4 regions of the Ruegeria sp. HKCCD7628 genome follow, and region 1 is predicted to be linked to each of the others. Evidence: riboswitches for the same ligand, from Rfam matches in the RefSeq annotation. Region 1 holds a riboswitch; each other region holds the start of a gene.

Region 1 (4,959 bases):
ACCGAACCATGAAAGCCGGAGGCCGCGAATATCCGATCAAAATCGGCGTTTTTTCAGCCCTGCCGCCGCAAACTGCGAACTGGGAGGCGCACCGGCTAGAGCAAAAGGTCCGCATCGACGATATCCTGTCCACGGCACGACACGTGTCGCAAGAGCTGAAGGCCGCTGGGTGCGATCTTGTGATCGCGCTGGCGCATTCCGGGATTGGCACCGCCCAACCGGAGCCGAATCTGGAAAACGCGGTGATTCCCCTAGCGGCCATCGGGCCAATCGATGCGATTATAGCGGGACATTCACATCTGACTTTGCCGGGCGCGTCGCATGAAGGGTTTGCGTTCGTGGACAGTGCCAAAGGTCAAGTGCACGGCAAGCCGGCTGTCATGCCGGGCAGCGCTGGGTCGCATCTTGGTGTGATTGACCTGACGATGAAACTTGGTGACGACGGAAAATGGCAGGTAGAAACGCACCGTTCACACCTGAAGGCAATCGCACCCGACTTTGTTGGCGCTGAGGTTCCGGAAGACCCCGAACTGTCGCGGATTTTTGCCAAGGCGCACCGCGAAACTCGCGCGCAGTGCAACACGCTCTTTGGACACACGTCGCATCATCTGCACAGCTATTTCAGCTTTTGCGCCTGGGATCGCGGTCTGGCGCTTGTGGCTGCCGCGCAAGCTGCAGCATTGCGGCAGCATATGCAGGGAACTGCCTATGCAGGGCTACCCGTCTTGTCGGCAGTTGCACCGTCAAAATTCGGCGGTCGTGCAGGACCTCGGTTTTTCACCGATATCCCACCCGGGCAGATATGTACGCGCCATGTTGCCGACCTGAACGTGTTTCCGAACGAGATGCAGGCCGTCATTGTCTCGGGCACTGAAATCAAGGATTGGCTGGAAATGTCCGCTGGCGTGCTGAACCAGATGCGGCCGGGTGAACAATCGGACCTTGTGGATACGAATCGCGCCGGACATAATTTTGACGTGCTACACGGGTTAACTTACGCACTAGATCTAGCATCTCCGGCGCGGTTTGACGCAGGTGGCGCAATACTTCATCCCAACAGCCATCGGGTTCGCGGATTGCGATTCAACGGCCGCCCTATCGACACAGATCAGCGCTTTGTTGTCGCGTTGAACAACTATCGCGCCAACGGAGGCGGGAATTTCCCGTTTTCCGAAAACGCGACCCGAATTCCTCTGCCGGTCCTTCCGATTCAACATATTGTACGGGATTACCTGTCGGGCGTCTTACCGATGGACCCTTTGGAAGAGGCACTCCAGCCTTTTCGGTTGTCACCCATACCCGGTGCCCATGCGCTTGTGAAAACCGGAGCGGCCGCTGACCAACACCTGGAAGAACTGGCACGCTACCGCGCCAAAGTCATCGGTCCGGATGCGAAAGGTTTTCTGAATATTCAGCTCTCCCTCTGACGGGTTGCCAAGCATGAACCAAATGCCTATATCCACCGTTGAGAGGTTGGCGCGGGCGAGCGCCTCGCCAACCTGGTCAGGTCCGGAAGGAAGCAGCCACAACGAGCCCCGCTTGGGTCGATGTCCAACCTCTCACTTCATCCCCGACAGTTTTGACCGGTTTAGACACGCAGCACTTATGCGATCAAGCGCGGCCATAGGGACGCGTTGCGACGCGCGAACGCGCCGATATGGCCAATGTCCTTAAGTCCGAATTCCTGCGGCGACAGCACATGACGCCGAGCGCTGGAGCCGTACAGATCTGCCAACCGCCAAACGGCTTCGGGCGGAACCATCTGGTCGTCCTCGAAAGTGAACAGATCGACCGGTTTGCCTTTCTCTGCCCAGGTTGCGGCAGGTAGCGTTTTTCCGATTTCTGGCAGATAATTTTGGGGTGCCGTGCACCACTTGCGCCACTGCCAGTAAACCGATGCAGGCAGGTCGGCCCCAAATCCCACTGCCTTTCCTGGCAGGTATCCAACTGTTTTTACCGCCAGCGGAACATGTCCATACCAGAACAAGGACGCCAACGCGCGATAAGGCCAAGGGTGATCACTGATTGTCACCAGCCCCGAACACACACAGATCATGCGATCTATATGGTCGATATCAGGTTGTATTGGCCCCAACATCCCTCCGACCGAGTGCCCTATGCTCCAGTGTTCTGCGTGTGGGTAACGCTGGCGCATTTCCGCTCTGGCGGCAGGCATGTCGGTCAGCGCCCAATCCGCCATCTTTACCCGCGATTCCTGCAGTAATCCGGTCAGTGAGTGGCCAAAGTCACGATAGTCGTAGGTCAGGCAGGCGATCCCCTGATCCGCTGCCAGCCAATTCGCGAAATGCTGATAGTAATCCCTCGGGACACCGGTCGCACCATGTACAACCACGGCGACTTTGGGATCAGTCACGGGCCGGTACAGGCGCGCCGACAGCATTGCCGAACCGGCAGAAAACCGAAAATCCTCGGTCAGGACGGGGGGTGTATCATCCAGCATAGCGTTGCTCACCTGATCTGAACTGTTCGGTTCACCCCTTATCCCCACTTCTTTGGCCGGGCTGAGTCAAGGGCGCATCAAGATGACCAAACGTCCACTTTGCGCGCGCGCCCGCTTGACTCAAAGCCCGCTCAACCGCTAGCGATGGCGTGATGGTTCTTGTCCCGTGTTGGGACAAGATGAAAAGGGAACACGGTGCGGTTCTGCCCGGTCATGCCGGAACGATCCAATGCCGCGACTGCCCCCGCAACTGTAAGCGGTGAGCAATGCCGAAATACCACTGGCCCGCAAGGCTGGGAAGGTCGGCAACGCTATGACCCGCAAGTCAGGAGACCTGCCATCAAAGCAAAACTGTAACTCGGGCGGGGTATCCGGGCGGGATTGTCAGCGCGCTGTCACACCTGATCTACGCCCCGTTCCCCGCGCGGAGGGCGCATTATGATCTGGAAGACAAAAACGCACCAATTCAGTGCAACCCTATGTCAGAAAACCGGCAAGACCTGCCCGGCTCTGGCGCAGATGGCACGGGCTATTGTGCAGGCGATGGAATCCGCAGTGCCTGCCACGTCGGATGACTTCGCGTTGGACGGCAGCGGAGAGCTGGGCCATTGCCCACAGGGCTGCATCGCCCGATTCCGCGCCCAGAAAGATCAAATTCGCATCTTCTGCGGCACTAGCACGGACGCCTCGCTCGACGCGTTGGATGGTTATGCGGATATGCTGTTCGGCCCCGATGCTGCGGCCCGTCCGGCCGGCCAGTTGCCAGTGCCGCCCTGTGCCATGCTTGAAGTGTCAGAGCTGGCCCCGGCGCAACCAGCACAGCCCCAGCAGCATCTGGCGCTGTAACTCAGTCCGGCGCGCAGGTTGCCCAACGCATCTGCCCGTCGGTTTCAACCGCACAGGGCCGCACGGCGCGCAGGCGGCGCAACGCCGCGTCGGACGCGAAGCCCTGTTCGACCATAAGCCGCAGGGCGATCATGCCCGACCGCCCGCACCCGCCCCGGCAATGCACCAGCACCCGCCCTCCACGCGCCAGAATATGCGCGGCAGACTGGCTGATCCGGGGCCACGCGGCCTCGGTGTCCGGCGACGGCGCGCCAAAATCTTCAATCGGCAGGTGCGTCCAGGTTATGCCCTCGGCGTGCAGGTCATCTCCCAGTTTTCCCGCTCCGGTCTGCTCCATCTCGGAGCTTGTGGTCATCGAAATCACAAGATCGGGCCGCCAGCGGCGAATGATATCCAAATCCCGCGCATACTCCCCCGCGCGCCCCGGCAGCGGCGACAGCGCGAAATGACCGGCCCCGACCTCGACCACGTGAATTGCAAATGGCTCCATCCCCGGCCTCCTTTCCACATAGCTTCTATGCTGTGCAAACTGACCTGCAAACCGAATTTCCCCCAAGGCGGCGGTGGACGCGGGCGGCGGGGGTCTCTAGGCTGCGTCGGAACCCGAATCCGACAGAGCAGATATGACCGACACGCCCAGCCCCGCCTATCAGGTTCTTGCCCGTAAATACCGCCCTGAAACCTTTGCCGATCTGGTCGGGCAGGAGGCCATGGTACGCACGCTGAAAAACGCGTTCGAGGCGGATCGGATCGCGCAAGCCTTTATCATGACCGGCATTCGCGGCACCGGCAAAACCACCACGGCCCGGATCATCGCCAAAGGCATGAACTGCATCGGCCCCGATGGCGAGGGCAAACCGACGACCGAACCCTGCGGCCAGTGCGAACATTGTGTGGCGATCATGGAAGGTCGCCATGTGGACGTGATGGAGATGGACGCCGCCAGCCGGACCGGTGTGAACGATATTCGCGAGATCATCGACAGCGTCCGCTATCGCGCGGCCTCGGCCCGCTACAAGATTTACATCATCGACGAGGTCCACATGCTGTCGACCAGCGCCTTCAACGCGCTGCTCAAGACGCTTGAGGAACCGCCCGAGCATGTGAAGTTTATCTTTGCCACCACCGAGATTCGCAAAGTGCCGGTGACAGTCCTGTCCCGATGTCAGCGCTTTGACCTGCGACGGATCGAGCCCGAGGACATGATCGGCCTACTGCGCAAGATCGCCGATGCCGAAGGCGCACAGATCGCCGAAGACGCGATGGCACTAATCACCCGCGCCGCCGAGGGTTCAGCCCGCGATGCGACCTCTCTTCTGGATCAGGCGATTTCACACGGCGCCGGGGAAACCAGCGCCGATCAGGTGCGTGCGATGCTGGGTCTGGCCGACCGGGGCCGAGTGCTGGACCTGATGGACATGATCCTGCGTGGCGATGCCGCCGGGGCGCTGACCGAACTTGGCGCACAATATGCCGAAGGCGCCGACCCGCTGGCCGTGCTGCGCGATCTGGCCGAGATCACTCATTGGGTGTCGGTGGTAAAGATCACGCCGGATGCCGCTGAAGACCCGACTGTGCCCCCAGATGAACGCGCGCGGGGTCAGCAAATGGCCGAGGCCCTGCCGATGCGGGTCCTGACCCGCATGTGGCAG
Region 2 (4,959 bases), on a different contig from region 1:
AAACCTGAACGTATCCGCCGCTCCTTTTCCGGTTTGATAATCCAACAGCACTAAAAACTCAGGGTTCGCGGCTGCCACGGTTTCCCATGACGTGCGACCCCAGCTTGTGTCCATATCACGGGTAACGTTGAGACCACCCGCCGCTGCTATCATAGCGTTGGGGATTGCGTATTTCCCAGCAGTGAACGGAGCGTCCGCCGGGCCATCCAACAGAAACACTCGAGGTTTCGGTAAGTCTGCGGTTTGTGCCTCGATTGCGGTCAGTTCATCCTTCCAACCAGATACAAGCGCTTCGGCCTTGTCTTCGACATGCATGACTTTGCCCAGCCGCAGAATGTCGTCAAACAAAAGGTCCATGCTGGCCTCGGGGCGGTCTTTATGCAGATGAACGCAGCTTTCAGTCAGGATCATGGTTTTGATCCCGAACGGGGCAAGTGTTTCTGGCGTTACATCACCACCGGGACGCATTCCATAGTACCAGCCGGCGAAGAACAGATCGGGTTCTACCGCGACAATATTTTCCACCGATGGATATTTCGGTGCCAGTTCGGGGATATCTCCACGTAGCGTGTCGAATTCAGGACTGGTTTTGTACCAGCCGGTGATGCCCGTGAGGCCGACGATTTTGTCTTGCAGACCCAGCGCAAAGGCCATGTCGGTCATGTTCATGTCATGTACGACCAACCGTTCGGGCTGGGTTTCAAACACCAGCGGTTCACCACAATTGTCTACGGTCACTTCATGCGCAGCAACACCGCTCGCCATGGCCATAACCAGAGCCACGGACAAGATATGTTTCATTTTGGAAATCTCCTGGAGGGTTGGGAAACAGTGGTTTTTCGTATGTCCAGCGCGGGGATCATCCGACCGTCGTGCTGAAAGAATAAGTAGTCGACGCCGAACGTGTCGCGCACATGTTGAGTCGTCAGGACCTCGGAAACAGGGCCAAACCCGGTCAGCCGGGTAGATTTCATCAACGCGACATGGGTGGCGAATTCGGGGATCATGACAATGTCATGGACAATCATTATGACGGTTATCCCCAGTCCAGCGACCAGCGACAACATCCGCCCTTTGGCGTCGGGATCCAAATGGTTCGTCGGTTCGTCCAAAAACAGAAGAGTAGGGTTCTGCGCCAGCGCACGCGCGATATGGGCGCGCTGACGTTCGCCACCCGACAACACTGCCATGCGCTTGTCGGCAAGCTCCAAAAGGCCGGTCAGGTCCAGAATTCGCGTCAAGTCGTTTGCGTGATCTTCAGAGGAGCGGTCCGAGCGAATTGGAATTTGCCCAAGTGCCACATAGTCACGCAGATGCAAGCGCCCATCGGGATATTCCTGCTGACTGACGACGGCAATTTTTCGGGCGCGCTCCGTCGCTGACAGTGTCTTCAAGCTCTGCTCTTGCACCAGAACGTCGCCTTCGGACAGAGCTTCAGCGCCACAAAGTAAGTTCAGCAGAGTGGTTTTGCCAGCGCCATTCGGACCGGCAATGGCCAGAACCGACCCCTCTTCAAGGTCGAACGAGATGTCTTGCAACAGAACGTCACCGTGAAAAGAATAGTAGGCTACACCACGCGCCTGCAGGAAGGGTCTGGTCATCATCGAGCTCCTCGAACAGCCAACGCCGGCATGCGCGCCAATGTCTTGGTTATCAGAGGCGCCGGCCTGTCTGTGGCCTTTGTCCAACCAGTTGCGCTGCCCAGGTATTGCGCGGCGAATTGGGCAAGAGCATTCAGCTCTTGCTCGGTGCCGATATCACCAAACAGGTATTGGGCTTTTCCTAGGGCCTGAAATCCGACAGTGACCGGGTGATCGCATCCAGCCATACAGTCTACTGTGCGCACTGCGAAACCCGCAGGCAATTCAGGGCACAAGGCATCCGCAATGTGCTGCGCTGCCTCCAAACCCTGACAGGTCGCGCAGATCAGAACAAAATGATCAGTGGGCTCGGCCATCAAGCGTCTGTTCCACGGCCCCTGGGGCCGTACTGAAACGCGGTCGCGCATAAAGGCGTACGAGGTACCATCAAGCCTCCTTCCAGGACGCCCCGCCCCGGGTTGGTTTCGGTTGCGATGGCAGGTCTCCTGACTTGCGGGTCGAGGCTTGGCCACCCTTCCCGACATTATTCACGTCAGTGGGATATTGGCTTCGCTCACCGCCTACAGTTGCGGGGGCAGTTACGGACTTGGCACTTAAACCTCACCGTATTCCCTTTTCACCGCTGGAGCATGCCCCAGGGAACCATCAAATGCGTCACTGCCCGAGATCAGATCGCCGGTCAACACAAATCACCGGAGGTTGCGCAGGAATGTAGTTTTGAAAATATGTTTCCCTTCAAGAAAATTGCAGGCGATAACGACGAAGCGAAAGGCGTTAAGGATAGGTTGGTGAAAGCATCAAACGATAGGTCCAAACCTCAGTTTTCTCAGGATCCCCACAAGGTCAGGGACCCCGGTGAAAAGAACCTCGAAACGGCGATCGGTCGTGAAATCCGCGCGTTGAGGTTGCAGCAGGGCGTGACAATTGCGGAATTGTCGGGGCTGACCGGGTTATCCATCAGTATGCTGTCAAAAATCGAAAACGGCTACACATCGCCTTCATTGACGACGCTACAATCGCTGGCCAATGCTCTGAGCACACCGATCACTGCATTTTTCCGCAGATATGAAGAAACCCGAAACGCAACCCACACCAAAGCGGGAAAGGGCGTTGAAACAGAGAGAGCCGGGACACGCGCAGGCCATCAATACAGCCTTTTGGGTCATATGGGGTCTAATGCCAGTGGTGTTGTGGTCGAACCCTATCTGATCACGCTGACGGAAGAGTCCGACACTTTCCCGACGTTCCAGCATGACGGGATTGAAATGCTCTACATGCTTGAAGGCGAAGTCGATTACAGACACGGCGATCAAATTTACCTGCTGGAGCCGGGTGATACGTTGTTCTTTGATGCGGACGCACCGCATGGACCCGAGGTGCTGCGCAAACTGCCAGCCCGCTACCTGTCGATCATCTCATATCCGCAGACGCGTTAGTCACGATTCGGCGATTGATAAACCGCTGCTGAGGTTTTGCGGGGTTGCTCTCCGTGATTTTTGAATGCGGGGGAAATAGATAGCCGAAAATATTCCCCTTATGAATATTAATTTCCCTTTGTTGATAACCTGAAGTTCAGGTGTTAGCGTCTGCCCAACTCAACACAGGAGAAGCTGACACATGTGTGGAATTGTCGGCCTTTTTTTGAAGGACAAAACGCTCGAGCCTCAATTGGGCGCGATGCTGACAGATATGCTGATCACAATGACAGATCGCGGCCCGGACAGCGCCGGGATCGCGATTTATGGACCTGTCGGAGATCAGGCAAAGCTCACCGTGCAATCCGACAATCCGGACGCGGATTTTCAGACTCTGGCCGAAGATTTGGCCGACGTCTTGACCAGCCCCGTCAGCTTGGGCCGCAATGACACTCATGCGGTTCTGAGCGTGGCCAACGACAAAGTCAGCGCTGCGCGGCAGGCCCTGAGGGAATTGCGCCCTGGCCTACGGATCATGTCCGATGGCGATGCGATCGAAATTTATAAAGAAGTTGGATTGCCTCGAGAGGTGGCGGAGCGGTTCCAATTGACCTCGATGTCCGGCAGCCACGGGATTGGCCATACACGCATGGCCACTGAATCCGCCGTCACCACAGAAGGGGCGCACCCGTTCAACACCGGCGCGGATCAGTGCTTGGTGCATAACGGATCGCTGTCCAACCACAACGCCCTGCGCCGCAAACTGATGCGCGAGGGCGTGCGGATCGAATCCATGAACGATACCGAGGTCGGCGCGGCCTATCTGACATGGAAAATGCAAAACGGGGCCACTCTGGGTGAGGCGCTGGAAAGCAGCCTTGAGGATCTCGACGGGTTCTTTACCTTTGTGGTCGGCACCAAGGATGGGTTCGGCGTGGTTCGCGACCCCATCGCCTGCAAACCGGCGGTAATGGCCGAGACCGATCAATATGTGGCCTTTGGCAGCGAGTATCGCGCCTTGGTCAACCTGCCGGGAATCGAGGATGCCCGCGTCTGGGAACCCGAACCCGCAACCGTCTATTTCTGGAGCCACTAAAATGCAGAGCTATGATGTTGCCGAACAGGGCCTGCGCGGGCTGAACGCCGCCCTTCAGGCCCAAAGCACCGAGACAAACCAGACCCAGTGGCAGGTTCAGAACCCCAAGGGCAGCCATGCCATCGCTGTCGGTCTGGATGCCCCGATTGAGGTCACGGTCAAAGGCTCAACCGGCTATTACTGCGCGGGGATGAACCAGCAGGCGACCGTTCGGGTCGAAGGCTCTGTTGGGCCGGGCGTGGCCGAGAACATGATGTCGGGCACTGTGATCGTTGAAGGCGATGCCAGTCAATATGCCGGGGCCACGGGCCATGGCGGGTTGTTGGTGATCAAGGGCAATGCCAGCTCGCGCTGCGGGATTTCCATGAAGGGGATCGACATTGTGGTGCATGGCAATATCGGCCATATGTCCGCCTTCATGGCGCAAGCGGGGACGCTGGTGGTCTGCGGTGATGCGGGCGACGCGCTGGGGGTTTCATTGTACGAGGCGCGGCTATTCGTGCGCGGCTCGGTCAAAAGTCTGGGCGCGGATTGCATTGAAAAAGAGATGCGTCCCGAACATCTGACCCTGTTGCAAGACCTGCTGGAGCGCGCGGGCGCGGATGCCAAGCCGGAAGAGTTCAAACGCTATGGCTCGGCTCGGCAGCTTTACAATTTCGATGTCGACAACGCGGCAGAATACTGAGGAAGACGGTTATGGACGATCACACACCACGCACGATGCCGATACAGTCTGAAACGTTTTCAAACCCGGTCAACGCGGAAATCCGGCGGGCGGCGGCAACGGGCATCTATGACATTCGCGGCGGCGGCGCGAAACGCAAAGTACCGCATTTCGACGACCTGT
Region 3 (4,959 bases), 390 kb from region 1:
CCGGCGCGACGCTGGCCATTCACCTTTCGATCGGCAATCTTGACAAGGTCATCGCCGACCTGACTCCGGCATATGGTGCCGATTGCCCGGTGGCCGTGGTCTATCGCGCCAGCTGGCCCGATGAGCGGATCATCCGCGCCACCTTGGAGACGCTGAAAAACGCGCTGGACGACGGCATCGCCCGCACCGCGCTGATCATGGTCGGCCCTGCGCTCACGGGCGAAGGGTTCGACGAAAGCTGTCTGTATTCCAAGGATTACGACCGCCGCTATCGCCCGCAAAGCGCCGATAGCCCGTGGTCCAGTTGGAGCCCCGAGGATGAATGACGCGATGACTAACCCTCCGGGCCTTTTGATTTCCGCGCCGTCCTCGGGAACGGGCAAGACCACGGTCATGCTGGGCTTGTTACGTGCGCTGGCCGAGGATGGTCTGACCGTTCAACCCTTCAAAAGCGGACCCGACTATATCGACCCAGCCTTTCACCGGGCGGCGGCGGGTCGGGCCTCGTTCAATTTGGACAGTTGGGCTATGGGTGAGCCTCTGTTGAATTCAATTTCAGCGCAGGCTGAGGGCGCGGATATCGTAGTCGCCGAAGGTTCGATGGGGCTGTTCGACGGCGTCGCCAAGCCCGGTGAACTGGGTCATGGGTCCAGTGCGGAAACCGCGTTACGGATGGGCTGGCCGGTGGTGCTGGTGCTGGATGTGGGCGGCCAGGCGCAATCGGCGGCGGCGACGGCTTTGGGCTTCAAAATGTATAACCCCGATCTGCCCTTTGCCGGCGTGATCCTTAACCGCTGCGCCAGCCCCCGGCATGAGCGGTTGACGCGGTTGGGAATGGAACGCGCGGGCTTGCCGGTTCTGGGCGTGCTGCCCCGTCGTGGAGACCTGACCCTGCCCGAGCGGCATCTGGGCCTGATCCAGGCGGTTGAACATCCCGATCTGGAAAGCGCAATTGTGGGCTACGCCGCGTTCCTGCGCGAGCATGTCGATCTTGAGGCGATCAAGCGGGCGGCGTCCTCAGGCCCGAATGGGCCATCGTCCGCCGCGCTGCCGCGGCCACCGGCGCAACGGATCGCGCTGGCCCGTGATTCTGCGTTTTCGTTTACCTATCCGCATTTGTTGGAAGGCTGGCGCGCGGCAGGGGCCGAGGTGTTGCCGTTCTCGCCATTGGCGAATGAAGCCCCTGCGGCGGATGCCGATCTGGTTTGGTTACCGGGTGGATATCCCGAGTTGCATGCAGGCACTCTGGCCGCTGCATCAGTCTTTCAGGAGGGGCTACGGAAACATGCGCGGACCAAGCCCGTGCATGGGGAGTGCGGGGGGTACATGGCGCTGGGACAGGCTCTGATCGATAAAGAGGGTATTTCGCATCAGATGGCGGGGTTGTTGGGGCTGGTGACGTCCTATGAAAAGCGCAATTTCAATCTGGGCTATCGCCGCGCCGAACTGCTGGCCCCGATGCCCGGCTATGCCGTAGGCACGGGCCTGCGGGGGCATGAGTTCCACTATTCCTCGATCATCGAGCAACCTGACGCGCCTTTGGCCCGTGTGTTTGACGCAGAAGGGGCCGAAGGGCCGCAGACCGGATCGGTGCGTGGCAACGTGACCGGCACGTTCTTTCACCTGATCGCGCAGGCCTCAGCATGAGTGGGTTTGTTTCGTTCATTGGCTCAGGCCCCGGCGACCCGGAGCTGTTGACGCTGAAGGCTGTGGACCGGATGCAGAAGGCGGATGCGGTGCTGTTTGATGACCTCAGCAGCGGGCCGATCCTGAACCATGCGCGCGACGATGCCGATCTGGTAGGCGTGGGCAAACGGGCGGGCCGCCCCTCGCCCAAGCAGGACCATGTCAGCCGGTTGCTGGTGGATTACGCCCTGACCGGGCAGCGGGTCGTGCGGTTGAAATCCGGCGATGGCGGCATGTTCGGGCGTCTGGAAGAAGAACTGGTGGCCCTGCGCGCGGCTGGGATCGAATACGAGATCATACCCGGCATCCCCTCGGCCGTCGCGGCAGCGGCAGCGGCGGGCATCCCGCTGACCCGCAGGCTGACCGCGCGGCGAGTACAGTTTGTCACTGGTCATGATGTCAGCGGCAAATTGCCCGAGGACCTGAACCTGCCCGCTTTGGCCGACCCGGATGCGACCACCGTCGTCTTCATGGGCAAGCGGACTTTTCCTCTGCTGGTCGAAACGCTGAACGCCCACGGTCTGCCGCTGGAGACGCCAGCACTAATGGCCGAATCCGTCTCGACCCCCGAACAAAAGCTGCATCGCAGTACTGTAGGCGCGCTGTCCGAAAAACTGGCGGATGAGATAGGCACCGCCCCGGCGCTGATCCTTTATGGCCCGCTGGCAGAGTTTGACGATGTTTGACCTGACCTTGATCGGCATCGGCACCGGGAACCCTGACCACGTGACCTTTCAGGGCGCGCAGGCGATCCGCTCGGCGGACCTGATCCTGATCCCCCGCAAGGGCGAGAATAAGGCCGATCTGGCCGGGCTGCGCGAAAAGGTCATTGCGCAGGTGACCGACACGCCGCCGCAGATCGCCTATTTCGACATCCCCAAGCGCCGCTCGGAAGACGGGTATCTGCGCGGGGTGGACGAATGGCACGAAGCGATTGCGCTGCGCTGGCGCGAGGCGATTGCCGCCCATCCCGGCGCACAGCACGTGGCGCTGCTGATCTGGGGCGATCCGTCGCTATACGACAGCTCACTGCGAATCGCGGCGCGGTTGGACCCTCAACCGACGACGCGGGTGATCCCCGGCATCACAGCGCTGCAGGCGTTGACGGCGGCCCACGCGATTCCGATCAACGAACTGGGTGCCCCCTACATCGTTACCACGGGGCGGCGGATTCGCGACGAAGGGTGGCCGGACGGTGCATCAAACGTGGCGGTCATGTTGGATGGTGAGTGCTCGTTCCAACATCTTCAGATGGCAGATTATGACATCTGGTGGGGGGCTTACGTGGGCATGACTGAAGAAATCCTGATCAACGGCCCTCTGACCGGTGTTGCACAGTCGATTCTGGACACCCGCGCCGCTGCGCGCGCTGATCATGGGTGGATCATGGATATTTATCTTCTCAAAAAGCGCATGATCTGACCTAAAACGTCGCAAATGACGATTGCGCTGCAGCAGATGGAACGGCTAAATGAACCTGTCTGGTCCTGTCGGCAATACCGGCAAGCTAAGAGGGAATGTGGTGAGACCGCGCGCGATCGAATCCACAGCCGCCCCCGCGACTGTAAGCGGTGAGCCCTGTTCAACCAGCCACTCCTGAGTTTCAGGGGGAAGGCGAACAGAGGCATCGACCCGCGAGCCAGGAGACCTGCCAGGCACGAATGAAAACACCAACCGTCGGGTGCGACGGTAAAGGAGAACTAAAAATGGCAACTCAAGCAACAACCGCTTCGACCTCACGCGTTGGTATCCTGCCGGTTATGTTCGCTGTGGTTCTGGGCCTTGGCGTCATCACGCTGACCGGCCACGTTCAGGCCGCGGCCCTGCATGACGCAGCCCACGATGTGCGCCACGCGACCGGCTTCCCCTGCCACTAAACCCATGTTTAGCCGTATCCTGACCAGCGCGTTGTTCGCTGGTGCTGCAGCGGGGCTGATTGCCGCCTTGCTGCAGTTGGTCTTTGTGCAACCTGTGTTGCTGCACGCGGAACTGTATGAATCAGGTGAATTGGTCCATTTCGGCGGTGACGTCGTAAGTGCTCACCCCGAGCTGCCGGGAATGTTCTCGGACCTGTTCCGCGATGCGCTGAGCGTCATTTTCACGATGCTTATCTATACCGGTTATGCGCTGATGATGATTGCGCTGATGTCCGTGGCTGAGGGCAACGGCCACAAGATTGACGGGCGCACCGGCGTTTTGTGGGGGCTTGCGGGGTTCATTGCCGTGCACCTCGCACCCGGATTCTCACTCGCGCCAGAAGTGCCCGGCGTGGCAGCAGCCGATGTCGCTGCGCGTCAGATCTGGTGGTTTGCGACCGTCGCCGCAGCAGGTGTTGCCATGTGGCTGATTGCCTTTGGCGGCACCCTGATCAGCTATGTGATCGCAGCCGCCCTGCTGTTGGCCCCACATCTGATCGGCGCGCCCGAGCCGGACGTGTTTACCGGCCCCGTTCCGACCGAGATCGGCGCGCTGTTTGCCGCACGCGCCTTTGGCATCGGACTGGTAGCCTGGGTTTTGGTCGGGGCATTCGCCGGATACTTCTGGCGACATGAAAGCCAGCGTGCCGAAGCTGCGGCCTGACCAGCACGCTTATGAACACGCCGAGACCAGCTCGGCGTGTTTCTACTACCATCAAGGAACATAAAATGGCACGCTCACTTGCCCTGTTTGCAATTGGCATGGTTTTTGGCAGTGGTGCAGGATTTGTGGTTGCGGCTGCAAATGGCGTCACTTTCGACGGCCGTGACCATGGCGATCCCGCACATCACAGTTCGTCTCACGCCGAGGCAGCCGCACACGATCATTCGACTGCCATCAACCTGCCTGCTGGCGCTGATGCTCCGGGGCTTGAGATCGCTCTTACGCCCGATCCTATGGCGGGCTGGAACCTGCATGTCATGCCGCAGAACTTTCGGTTCTCACCACAAAATGCCTCAAAGACCGATGTCGACGGCGAGGGGCATGCACATGTCTACGTAAATGGAGAGAAACTGGCCCGGCTGTACGGTAACTGGATGCATATCGACCATCTGCCGCAGGGCGAGGTCGAAGTCTCGGTCTCTCTGAACGCAAACAGCCACAGCCCGCTGATGGTCGACAACATCCCCGTCAGCGCGGCGGTCACACTACAGGTCGACTAAAGCGCCGGAATACGCGCCCGCAAACACATCCGGAGCCGCCCGCAAGGCCGGGCGTCTTCGATCCAGCCTTTGGGGCTTTCCAGATAGGTCCGGCAGGTCGCCACGATATCATCGGCGTCCGAAGCGACATCGA
Region 4 (4,959 bases), 400 kb from region 1:
CTGACCACGTTTGCTTTTCTGACCAGCCGCCGCCGCACGCGGGTCGCCTTTTACAAAAGTACCGCCTGACTTCGCCAAGCCGTTATCCCCCACATAAAGGACGTTAAAAACACGTTAGGAACGCGTTATCCCGTCATAGCATGTGCATAGACTGGAAAGAATACAATTAAACCACTGATAACAAATAAAACATACCAGATTGCAAATCCGTGTACACCGGTTCGATTCCGGTACTCGCCTCCATTTTATTCTAAATCATTGACTTAGCCCTGTGGTGCTCGGGTGTGACACAAAGTGGGACACACCTACGATGAAATTGTCATCCTATCTAACCCTCTCAAGACATGGCGTTTATTACTCCCGGTGGCCAATCCCTCCGTCCATAGAACAAAAGCGAACATCTGTAAAAATATCGCTGCTTTAGCGAAAACTACTGGGTTGCCCTCTGCAACGCCCACGTCCTCCGGGATGGATTAAAAACCATAAGTGACAATCTGGATAGCCGAGTGCGCCATTGAACTCAGGGCAACGCTGCGCGCGTTGGCGTGCGCCGATTGATGTTAGGCTTACCGCTTTCAAGCGAAAGTCACAAATACGGTCTTTGATCTGAAAAAAGGACGCTGACTTTCACTAAGACACAAGCGTTTTTCGATGTGCGACTGGAAAAAAGCAACTTGGCATACATGCTTGCACGACCTTGTAATCGCGAAGTAAGCAGGCGAAATCCTACTGAACGCATAGGCATGAACCAAGCGGGCAGTACCGGATCTACGGAAAACGGGCGGCTCGCGGGAATGCAAGCTCGAAACTTGCGACATGATTGGCACTTAGTATCTGAACAGGTTTTCCTAGGGTTTGTCTATTGACGATACTTAGGTTTATCCGCACACAAATTGACTGTTGCCCCGGTGGTTCAGGTAGTTCAGTGACCTGAAAAAGTGGCAGCGAGCCCAACACTCGCCGCCTCTTTTCCAAGCCGGGCAAAGCGTTTTCGCGCAGTGCAATTGCGTCATTCGGCCCGACGTCCCTGAGGAATAACCTCGTATCCGGACGCTTCCGGCTCGTAGTCTTCCATTTCGGACGGGAAGCCGGGGGCCGTGATATCCAGCCCGGTGGCCTCTTCCAACCGCTTGATAATATTAGGTGATAACTCTCGGTCGCCATAGCGGGCGATGCCGTCGTCAAAGATACGCATCATCACCGGGTTGATCTCGAGCGGCACCCCCGCCCGGTCCGCCACATCCTGAAACAGGCCAATGTCCTTTTTCACCAAATCCATCGTGAACGAAATGTCCCGCGAGCCGTTCAGAATGACTTGGCTTTCGGTTTCATGCACGAAGGATGTCCCGGATGAGATCTTGATTGCCTCGTATGTGGTGTTCAGATCCATCCCGGCGGCTTTGGCGGTCACAAGTGCTTCTGCGCAGGTGATCAGGTTGGCGGTGGCGAGGTAATTGGTCAGCACTTTCAACACCGAAGCGGTCCCTAGGTCACCGGTATGCAGAACCCGTCGGCCCATGGTGGTCAGAAAGGGCAGTATGCGCTCGAATGTGGCCCGGTCGCAGCCCGCGAAGATCGAGATATTGCCCGTCGCGGCGCGATGACAGCCACCCGATACAGGACAGTCTACCGCTGCGCCGCCACGTTCGATCACCTGGGCGCCCAATCGCTTGACTTCAGCTTCATCAGTGGTGGACATCTCCATCCAGATTTTGCCGGGGCTGACCTCAGGCAGCATCTCCTGCATCACCGCGTCCGAAGCGGCAGGCGATGGCAGGCAAGTAATAACCGCGTCGCAATCGCGCATCAGCTGGGCCGGGCTTTCGGCGGCCTTGGCCCCCTGTGACACGAAGCCGTCGACGAGGTCAGAGTTCAAATCATGTACCGTCAGTTCGATCCCGTTGCGCAGCAAAGACCCTGACAGTTTGCCGCCCACATTGCCCAAGCCGATAAAGCCCACCTTCATGCGATACACCTCCTTTTTTGGCGTCGTTTTGTTCATGGCACCATGCCGCCCCACCCAAAGTCATGCCGCCCAGCGACGCTGTCAGGTCGCTTTTAACCCGAGGTGCGAAAGATGTTTGCGACTCGCTTGACAAGGGCCTGCCCGGTGCCGCATGTCCGATCCGTTGGTGTCCATCTGCAGATGGATGAAAAGGGAATGCGTCAGCGGGTCATCCGTCAAACGCAGCCGCCCCCGCGACCGTGACCGGAGAGGGTGCCCAAGCCACTGGCCAACAAGGCCGGGAAGGCGGGTCATCCGACAGGGTAACCGCCCTGAAATCCGCAAGCCGGGAGACCTGCCAGCACCCGCGATTGAAACCGGACGGGGTGTTCCGGTGCCGGGTCACGCACGACCCGCATGAAACCCCGTCCCCCACGATGAGGATTTAGGGGGATGAGAGACATGACCGAAACCGCTCCGGTCGAGCTGCTGGTTTGCACCACCTGCCGCCGCGGCCTACCCATTGAAGATGACGCCCAACGCCCAGGCACGTTGCTGCACAAGGCGTTGGAACAGGCTGAACTGCCCGAGGGCGTGGCGCTGAAGGCTGTTGAATGCCTGTCGAATTGCGATCAGGGCTGTTCCATCGTGCTGCGCGGCGGGCCGGAACGCTGGACCTTTGTTTATGAGAACCTGAACGAAGTCGATCATGTCGACGTGATCGTAGACGGTGCCACCAAGTATCTGGCCACCGAAGACGGTCTGGTCAAATGGCGCGAGCGCCCCGAACATTTCCGCAAAAACTGCGCCTCGCGTATTCCCCCGATTGGAGCCTGACATGTCCACTTTGGAAAAACTCCCCGTTACTGTGATCACCGGCTTTTTGGGTTCGGGCAAGACCACGCTGGTGCGACACCTGATGCAGAACCCGCAGGGCAAGCGTCTGGCCGTTGTGGTCAACGAGTTTGGCGATGTCGGCGTGGACGGCGATATCCTGAAATCCTGCGCCATCCCCGATTGCCCGGCGGAAAACATCATGGAACTGGCCAATGGCTGCATTTGCTGCACCGTGGCCGATGATTTCATCCCCACGATCGAGGCGCTGATGGCGCTGGAGCCGCGCCCCGAGCATATCCTGATCGAAACCTCTGGTCTGGCGCTGCCCAAGCCGCTGCTGAAAGCGTTCGACTGGCCCGATATCCGATCCAAGATCACCGTTGACGGCGTGATAGCGCTGGCCGACGCCGAGGCCGTTGCCGCCGGTCGCTTTGCCCCGAATGTCGCGGCGGTGGATGCCCAGCGTCTGGCCGACGATTCCATCGACCACGAAACGCCTCTGTCCGAGGTGTTCGAGGATCAGATCTCCTGCGCCGACATCATCCTGCTGACCAAGCCTGATCTGGCCGGCCCCGAAGGTGTCGCCAAAGCCAAAGAGATCATCGCCGCAGAGGCCCCGCGCCCTCTGCCGGTCGTCGAAGTGGCCGAAGGCGTTGTGGACGTGCGCGTCGTGCTGGGTCTTGAGGCTGCCGCCGAGGATGACATGGAGGCGCGGCCCAGCCATCACGATGGCCACCATGATCACGAGCACGATGATTTCGAAAGCATCATCGTCGAGCTGCCGGAACAGACCGACCCGGCCGATCTGGTCGCGAAAATCGAACGTCTGGCCAAGGAACTGAACATCCTGCGCGTCAAAGGCTATGCCGCTGTTCAGGGCAAGCCAATGCGCCTTCTGGTTCAGGCTGTGGGCGCGCGCGTGCGTCATCAGTACGACCGTCCGTGGCAGCCCGGCGAAGAGCGCCGTTCGCGTCTGGTGGTGATTGCCGAGCATGACGACATCAAAGAGGCTGAAATCCGCGACATCCTCGCGGGCGTCACCGAGGCTGCCGAGTAAACCATGCACGTCGTCTTCCGCGAAAGCCACGGGTTAGAGGAATCCGAAACACCAACCGATCTGGGCCAGAGCCCGGCGGATTTGGTGGTGCTGTCGTTCTCAGACAGCGACCTTGGTGCTTTCGCGGCAGGCTGGCATCGCGGCGGCGGGCCCGAGGGTCGGATGCCGACCTTGCGGCTGGCCAATCTGACGGCACTGAAACATCCCCTCTCGGTGGATACCTATGTCGAGCAGACGCTGGAGGGCGCCAAGGGCATCCTGATCCGACTGATCGGCGGGGTGCCCTATTGGTCCTACGGACTGCAGCAGGTTCTATCGCTTGCGCAGACCAAAGGGATTGCTGTGGCCGTGCTGCCCGCCGACGGGCGCGAGGATACGCGGCTGGATGACTATTCGACCCTGCCCGTCTCCACCCTGCGCCGCTTGGCGCATCTTTGCGACACCGGTGGCGAGGTTGCAGCACAAGCCGCTTTGGCGCAGATGGCATTGGCAGCTGGTCTGTATGCGGGCCCGGTGATGGGCACCAAGTCCTTGCCCGACTGCGGCGCATGGTGCCCGGACCGCGGCGTGATCCCGGCGGAACAGGCGTTTTCCGGGGATGCGAAACGCATCCTCGTCACCTTCTACCGCGCTTATCTGACATCCGCCGACACCGCCCCCGTGGCCGCCCTAATCCGCAGTCTGCGCGCACGTGGATTTGAAGCCGTGGGGCTCTTCGCCCCCTCTCTGAAAGCCCCGGCTGCTGCCGACTGGCTGCGCGACACCATCGTATCGCTGGCCCCATCCGCGATCATCAACGCCACGTCCTTCTCAGGCAAAGGCGCGTCTGGCACCTCGCCCTTAGATGCTGCGAATGTGCCCGTCTTCCAAGTCGCACTGGCCACTTCGCGCCGCAAAGCCTGGGCCGAAGCGGAACGCGGCCTCTCGCCCGCCGACCTCGCCATGCATGTGGTGCTGCCCGAGGTGGACGGGCGGATTTCAGCAGGCATCGCCTCGTTCAAGGAGCCGGGCAAGCGCGACCAGCATCTGGAATATTCCCGCTTTGCCCACCGGGCCGAAGAGGAACGGATCGAGGCCATCCTTGACCGTGTTACCGGCTGGCTGAACTTGCAAGACAAAC

The links. A riboswitch is a leader RNA that binds a small molecule or an ion and turns the genes downstream of it on or off. The one in region 1 is predicted to bind cobalamin.
Region 2: linked by a shared signal. The riboswitch ahead of AC2TAD_RS13910 (DUF1636 family protein) and the one ahead of AC2TAD_RS05440 (hypothetical protein) in region 1 are both predicted to bind cobalamin.
Region 3: linked by a shared signal. The riboswitch ahead of AC2TAD_RS03545 (CbtB domain-containing protein) and the one ahead of AC2TAD_RS05440 (hypothetical protein) in region 1 are both predicted to bind cobalamin.
Region 4: linked by a shared signal. The riboswitch ahead of AC2TAD_RS03475 (DUF1636 family protein) and the one ahead of AC2TAD_RS05440 (hypothetical protein) in region 1 are both predicted to bind cobalamin.

The regions. Positions count from the first base shown of each region.
Region 1 is NZ_JBWVBA010000001.1:1,094,290-1,099,248, forward strand. It holds gene AC2TAD_RS05425 (bifunctional 2',3'-cyclic-nucleotide 2'-phosphodiesterase/3'-nucleotidase) at 1-1,427, shown strand, start outside; RNA gene ffs (signal recognition particle sRNA small type) at 1,467-1,565, shown strand; gene AC2TAD_RS05435 (alpha/beta hydrolase family protein) at 1,604-2,461, opposite strand; cobalamin riboswitch at 2,598-2,817, shown strand; gene AC2TAD_RS05440 (hypothetical protein) at 2,900-3,307, shown strand; gene AC2TAD_RS05445 (protein-tyrosine phosphatase family protein) at 3,309-3,797, opposite strand; gene AC2TAD_RS05450 (DNA polymerase III subunit gamma/tau) at 3,931-4,959, shown strand, end outside.
Region 2 is NZ_JBWVBA010000006.1:83,024-87,982, reverse strand. It holds gene AC2TAD_RS13920 (ABC transporter substrate-binding protein) at 1-801, opposite strand, end outside; gene AC2TAD_RS13915 (ABC transporter ATP-binding protein) at 798-1,601, opposite strand; gene AC2TAD_RS13910 (DUF1636 family protein) at 1,601-1,957, opposite strand; cobalamin riboswitch at 2,060-2,263, opposite strand; gene AC2TAD_RS13905 (helix-turn-helix domain-containing protein) at 2,390-3,037, shown strand; gene AC2TAD_RS13900 (class II glutamine amidotransferase) at 3,219-4,112, shown strand; gene AC2TAD_RS13895 (protein GlxC) at 4,114-4,797, shown strand; gene AC2TAD_RS13890 (FMN-binding glutamate synthase family protein) at 4,809-4,959, shown strand, end outside.
Region 3 is NZ_JBWVBA010000001.1:703,757-708,715, forward strand. It holds gene cobM (precorrin-4 C(11)-methyltransferase) at 1-326, shown strand, start outside; gene AC2TAD_RS03530 (cobyrinic acid a,c-diamide synthase CobB) at 319-1,647, shown strand; gene cobA (uroporphyrinogen-III C-methyltransferase) at 1,644-2,372, shown strand; gene cobF (precorrin-6A synthase (deacetylating)) at 2,365-3,108, shown strand; cobalamin riboswitch at 3,152-3,356, shown strand; gene AC2TAD_RS03545 (CbtB domain-containing protein) at 3,393-3,563, shown strand; gene AC2TAD_RS03550 (CbtA family protein) at 3,568-4,266, shown strand; gene AC2TAD_RS03555 (hypothetical protein) at 4,332-4,826, shown strand; gene AC2TAD_RS03560 (DUF1636 family protein) at 4,823-4,959, opposite strand, start outside.
Region 4 is NZ_JBWVBA010000001.1:690,653-695,611, forward strand. It holds gene AC2TAD_RS03465 (hypothetical protein) at 1-78, opposite strand, end outside; gene AC2TAD_RS03470 (NAD(P)-dependent oxidoreductase) at 1,010-2,002, opposite strand; cobalamin riboswitch at 2,114-2,322, shown strand; gene AC2TAD_RS03475 (DUF1636 family protein) at 2,408-2,782, shown strand; gene cobW (cobalamin biosynthesis protein CobW) at 2,784-3,839, shown strand; gene cobN (cobaltochelatase subunit CobN) at 3,843-4,959, shown strand, end outside.